DNA from 2 places in the Pseudomonas sp. NPDC089530 genome. Region 1 is predicted to be linked to the other one. Evidence: riboswitches for the same ligand, from Rfam matches in the RefSeq annotation. Region 1 holds a riboswitch; the other holds the start of a gene.
What was found. A riboswitch is a leader RNA that binds a small molecule or an ion and turns the genes downstream of it on or off. The one in region 1 is predicted to bind cobalamin.
Positions count from the first base shown of each region.

Region 2: linked by a shared signal. The riboswitch ahead of ACQKQA_RS14570 (CbtB domain-containing protein) and the one ahead of cobO (cob(I)yrinic acid a,c-diamide adenosyltransferase) in region 1 are both predicted to bind cobalamin.

Region 1 is NZ_JBNNVU010000022.1:6,380-9,473, reverse strand. It holds gene ACQKQA_RS11380 (cobyrinate a,c-diamide synthase) at 1-608, opposite strand, end outside; gene cobO (cob(I)yrinic acid a,c-diamide adenosyltransferase) at 605-1,216, opposite strand; cobalamin riboswitch at 1,297-1,531, opposite strand; gene ACQKQA_RS11370 (hypothetical protein) at 1,702-2,283, shown strand; gene ACQKQA_RS11365 (PQQ-dependent sugar dehydrogenase) at 2,355-3,094, shown strand, end outside.
Region 2 is NZ_JBNNVU010000032.1:52,235-55,328, reverse strand. It holds gene cobM (precorrin-4 C(11)-methyltransferase) at 1-630, opposite strand, end outside; gene ACQKQA_RS14580 (cobalamin biosynthesis protein) at 713-1,126, opposite strand; gene ACQKQA_RS14575 (CbtA family protein) at 1,123-1,824, opposite strand; gene ACQKQA_RS14570 (CbtB domain-containing protein) at 1,836-2,024, opposite strand; cobalamin riboswitch at 2,122-2,344, opposite strand; cobalamin riboswitch at 2,450-2,648, shown strand; gene cobW (cobalamin biosynthesis protein CobW) at 2,745-3,094, shown strand, end outside.

The DNA.
Region 1 (3,094 bases):
AGCCGCAGGTCCAGGTCGTTGAGTTCGCTGGCCTGCACCAAGCCCAGGTGGCGGCTCGGCAGTTCGATCCCGGTTTCCCGGGACAAGGCGCCGTACCAGCGCAGCCCCTCAGTCAGGCTGCCTTCGAGCAACTGCGCATGGCGCAGGGTGCCGACTCGGTTGGCCAGCACCCCGGCGAACGGCAGGTCCGGCTGATAACGCGCCAGCCCCAACGCCAGGGCGCCGAAGGTCTGGGCCATGGCCGTGCCATCGATCACCCCCAGCACCGGCACCCCGAAATGCCGCGCCAGATCGGCGCTGGACGGGGTGCCGTCGAACAACCCCATCACGCCTTCGATCAGAATCAGGTCCGCCTCGCCCGCGGCTTCCCACAACAGGCGTCGGCTCTCCTGCTCGCCGACCATCCACATGTCCAGTTGATACACCGGCGCGCCGCTGGCGCGCTCGAGAATCATCGGGTCGAGGAAGTCCGGGCCGCACTTGAACACGCGTACCTTGCGTCCCTGATTGCGATGCAAGCGGGCCAGCGCGGCGGTCACGGTGGTCTTGCCCTGGCCGGAGGCCGGGGCGGCAATCAGTACCGCCGGACAATGACGGGCATCACTCACAGTTCGACGCCTTTCTGCGCTTTGATCCCGGCCTGGAAGGCATGCTTGAGCATGCCCATCTCGGTGACGGTGTCGGCCATTTCGATCATTTCCGGCTTGGCGCCGCGCCCGGTGACCACCACATGCTGCATCGGCGGTCGGGCCTGCAGGTCGCTGAGCACCTGATCCAGGTCGAGGTAACCGTGCTTGAGGGCGATGTTCAGCTCATCGAGCACCACCAGGCCGATATTCGGATCGCGCAGCAGTTCGCGGGACACCGCCCAGGCGGCTTCGGCCGCGGCGATGTCGCGCTGGCGGTCCTGGGTCTCCCAGGTAAAGCCCTCGCCCATCACGTGGAAGCGCACCTGCTCCGGGAAGCGGCGGAAAAACAACTCCTCGCCGGTGCTGTTGCGGCCCTTGATGAACTGCACCACACCGCATTGCATGCCGTGGCCCATGGCCCGCGCGAGCATGCCGAAGGCCGAGCTGCTCTTGCCTTTGCCGTTGCCGGTCAGCACCAGCAGCAAGCCGCACTCGTTCGGCGAGTTGGCGATACGTTCATCGATCACGGCCTTTTTGCGTTGCATGCGCGCCAGATGGCGTTCGTCACGATCGGGGGATTCAGTCATGGGGCAGCTCTCCGTTGGGGCTGGATAACGGGGGGCAGGCATAGGAATAGACGGCGCAAGCCTGGCATCGCCCACCGTGATGCCGTTGGATGGATCAGGCCGGTCTCCGGGCTTGTGAGTGGCGGATGCCCAACTGCGCGCCTTCCCATGTCGACACTCGACACAGTGGCATCAGGCGCAGTCTTGACTCATTTACCGTTGCGGGGGCAGCGCCGGAATCGTCAGGGGTGCCCTGTCGGCACGGGGACTCACCGGCTTCCCTGTTTCACTCTGTCGACCAGCGGGTCACAGAGCACCTGAAACAAGTCGCGAAGGTTAGAGGGTTGGGGGTGGAGCGTCAATGAAAGCCAGGGCCTGACGGATGGGCGAAATGCTGCCTATCGGAAACGTGGCGCCAATCTTGTGCCACACTCAGTGCAGTGATATCAAATAGCCATAATCTCGTTAAAAAATTCCACAATCTCAAAAAGAATAGGAAAAGTCCGATGCAAGGCATGATCATCAGCAATCCGAAACTGGAGTTCCTGCGCCCTGCCCTGGAACGCTGGTTCGATTGCATCGACCGCTACAACACCGTGCGCGGCGATAACGAAAGCCCGTACTGGTTCGACGAACAAGCCAACCTGGGGTTGCTCTCATCCGCGGCCTGGATGGCGGAAATGGTCACCCTGGAACACACCCCGAGCAAAAAACAGCTCGAAGAAGGCAACCGTAACGGGCGCACCGACCTGTATATCGCCACGCCGGAGGAACGGGTCTATATCCAGGCCACCCAGCGCTGGCCCCGGGTCAACAGCCTGCGCCTGACCCAGCCGCTGCTGGACGCCGCCAGCGACGCGAAAAAGGCCAGCTACCCCAGCGACCTGAAGCTCGGCTGCCTGTTCGTCACGCCGCAGAAGAGCCAGCACAGCGCCACTCCGGAAGAACTGCAGGACATGGTCGACGACCTGCAGAAGGAACATTGCTGCGCCGTGGCCTGGTACTTCCCCTACGCCTACCGCAAATTGCACAACGAGGCCGGCAACTATCACCCTGGCGTCGCCGTGCTGTTCAAGGAAGCCCACTGAATGGTTTGAACCATTGCCAGCCTGTGCTTCTCTATGACGACACCGACTCGTGCATTCATAGGGAAATCAGCATGCTCAAGCTTCGATACGCCATCCTCATCAGTGTCGCCACAGGCCTGGTCGCCTGTGGCGAGAGCTCCAGCCTCCAGGTATCCGACGGCACCGGCCCCTCGCCAAAACTGCCTGAACCGAACCCGACCCTGATCCCGACCGTGAACATCGCCCCGGCGATCGGCTGGTCCGCTGGCGCCAAACCCGTGGCCGCCGCCGGCACCCAGGTGGCCGCGTTCGCCGAAGGCCTGGACCACCCACGCTGGCTGTACGTGCTGCCCAACGGCGATGTACTGGTGGCAGAGACCAACGCCCCGGCCAAACCCGATGACGACAGGGGCTTTCGTGGCTGGATCGCAGGCAAGATCATGAGCCGCGCCGGTGCAGGCGTGCCCAGCCCGAACCGCATCACCCTGCTGCGGGACAAGGACCACGACGGCGTGGCGGAAACCCGCACGGTCTTCCTGGAAAACCTCAACTCACCGTTCGGCATGACGCTGGTGGGCAACGACTTGTATGTCGCCGATACCGATCGGCTGCTGCGCTTCCCCTATCGGGACGGTGACACGAAGATCACCGCCCAACCGACCAAAGTGGTCGACCTGCCGGGCGGTACGCTGAACCACCACTGGACCAAAAACGTGATTGCCAGCAAGGACGGCAGCAAGCTGTATGTCACGGTTGGCTCCAACAGCAACGTGGGCGAGAACGGCCTGGACCAGGAACAAGGTCGCGCCGCTATCTGGGAAGTCGATCGCGC
Region 2 (3,094 bases), on a different contig from region 1:
TACCTTCTCGGCAATGTCCGCCAGGGTGCCCAGCACCCAGTCCTGGTCCGGCCAGGTGGCCCGGTGCACCACGGCGATCGGGCAGTCGGCGCCGTAGTGGGGCAGCAGGTCGGCGACGATCTTCGGCAGATGGTTGACCCCCAGGTGAATGGCCATGGTGGTGCCGTGGGCGGCCAGGCTGGCGAACTCCTCGCCGGCGGGCATCGAAGTCTTGTCGGCGTAGCGGGTGAGGATCACGCTCTGGGCCACGTCCGGCAGGGTCAGTTCGGCCCCGAGCAAGGCCGCGCAGGCCGCGGTGGCGGTCACGCCGGGGATGATCTCGAAAGGGATGCCCAGCTCGCGCAAGTGGCGGATCTGCTCGCCGATGGCCCCATACAGGCTCGGGTCGCCGGAATGCACCCGGGCCACGTCCTGGCCCTTGGCATGGGCGTCCTTGATCAGTTCGATGATCTGTTCCAGATGCAGCTCGGCGCTGTTGACCACCTGCTCGGCGCGATGGCCTTGCAGCACGGCTTCGGGCACCAGGGAGCCGGCATAGATGATGACCGGGCAGCTGTGGATCAGCCGCTGGCCCTTGACGGTGATCAGTTCCGGGTCGCCGGGACCGGCACCGATAAAAAAGACGGTCATGGCGTTCTCCTGGGAAAAAAGGGGGCGATGCAACCTCACAGATGAAGATTGCTCATGATCAGCGGCGGGGATTATCGGGGTTTTACCTGCAACAGGCCACGGCGAGGGTGGCCTGGGGGCATTTCTGCCGCGGCACCAGCAGTCTTGGCGGGCGTCGGGCCAGGTGTTCGGCCAGGGCCAGGGCGGCGCTTTCGGCGACCCCATAGCAACCCGTGTGCTCAAAGGCAATCGCCGAGCGATGGCTGAGCTGCGGGGCATAAGGCGCCAGTTGCTGACTGTTGAAACAGGTCAGGGGCAGCTCCAGTTGCGCGGCCAGGGCCAGCAGGCCGGGTTCCTCGCGTTTCAGGTCGATGCTGGCCAGGGCCTTGATCTGCCCGCGGTCGAGGCGGTGGGCGAGCAAGGTCCGGTCGAGCAGGGCGCGCAAGGTTTCCACCGGGCAGCCCCGCTGGCAGCCCAGGCCGACCACCAGGGTCGGCGCGGTGCCGAGATCGGTCATGCGGAGTACTGATCGTCGTTCTTGCGGCGGAACAGCCAGGCGCTGATCAGGCCCAGGGCCAGCCAGAACACCGCGTTGGTCAGCTGCGAAGCGATCTTGAACTGCGCTTCCAGGGCCTCTGGCGCAAGCATCGAATGCACTTCCGGCTGCGGCGCGCCGATCAGGTGCGGCACGGCGAGGATGGCCGCGCCCAGCACTTTCAGCAGCCAATGGCCGGCGAAGACGATCAGGGCGATGCCGACGGCGGTGGAGGCGGCGGTGCCGACCCACCAGACCTGCCGTTGCACCAGGTCCGCGGCGGCGGTGCCCGGCAGCTCGGGCGGCAGGCCCAGGGTGGGCGCCAGGCAGAAGGTCGTATAACCGGCCAGGCCCCAGAGCAGGCCCTGGGACGTGCGGTTCGGCGCGCGCAGGGTGTAGAGGCCGGCGAGCATCAGGGCGAAACCCACGGCGACCACCAGGTTGCCGCCGGTGGTGGACAGCACGCGCTGCCAGCCGTCTTCCGGTTCCCAGGCTTCGGCGTCGTGGCTATGGGCGGCGGTGCCGGCGGCGTGTTCATGCACTTCGGCGGCGGCCGGAGCTTTTTCGTAGGTTTCCGCCTGCAGGATCAGCGGGGCGACCCAGAAGCTCTGCAGCAGGGTCAGCAGCAGGGCCGCCAGCAACCCGGTGAAACCTGCGGTTTGCGCGATTCGCTTGATCATCTCGGCAGGCCTCAGTGGCAAGGGAAGGCAGCGCTGTGACGGGTATCGTGGGCGGCGTTGTGCACCGCTTCGATATGGGAGAAGCCGGCGAAGTACACCAGGCACGCGCCCAGGATCGAGGCGCCGATGGCGGCGACCAGGCGTTGGCTCAGGGTGGTAGTGGTGCTGGCGGAATGGCTGGTGCTGCTGATGCTCGACATGGCGCTTCCCTCTGGGTGTCAGCGGTTGAATCGAGCGCAGCAAAACCCCGCGAGACAGGCCCGCGGGGAATTAACAGCGCCCGCCCACCGCGGGTTTGTTATGACTGTATGGCGGGCCGGTCTCCGGGCTCGCGAGGGGCGGGGGCTTGCGCCTGGCCTGCAAGAATCGCCTTCCCATGCCGGACTGCTGGCACAGTGGATCTGATTCTTCGCTCGCTTACCGTTGCGGGGGCAGCACCGGACTGATCAAGGCCTAGGGCCTGTGACGCACCGGTTTCCCGTTTCACCCTGTGAAGGGCACCCGTAACAAGGTGTGTAGGAGAGCATGGGCGAGGGAGGGGCGTCAATTGGCAAGGGTTCTCGTTTTCGACCACGATTCGCAGGTCCTGGTGCGGCATGAACATTGACCGCCCCCCAAGCTCTGCGTAGCCTTGCGCTCTCGAGGTTCTTCGGCACAGGTCGAAGCTAAGAAGGGAACGCGGTCCAAGCCGCGGCTGCCCCCGCAACTGTAAACGGTGATGAACGGTGCAAGGCCACTGCCAGACGGCGGGAAGGCGCGTCGTTCGCCAGTCCAGCGACCGGCGCACCGTCAGCCAGGAGACCTGCCTCGGACCTGATTCTCACTACAACCGGGCGGGGTGATCCGGTGGCGAAACGCTTGCGCGCACCTGCCTGCGCGGTCTCGTCCCGTATGCCCGCCACCTTGCCAAAGGGCATCCGATGAAAACACTGGCCAAACTTCCCGTCACCATCGTCACCGGCTTTCTCGGCTCGGGCAAAACCACCTTGCTGCGGCATATGCTGGACAACGCCCAGGGTCGGCGCATCGCGGTGATCGTCAACGAGTTCGGCGAGCTGGGCATCGACGGCGAGATCCTCAAGCAGTGCTCCATCGGTTGCACCGAGGAAGAGGCGGTCGGCCGGGTCTTCGAGCTGGCCAACGGCTGCCTGTGCTGCACCGTGCAGGAAGAGTTCTTCCCGGTGATGCGCGAGCTGGTGGCCCGTCGCGGCGACCTCGACCATATCCTGATCGAAACCTCCGGCCTGGCCCTGCCCAAACCCCTGGTCCA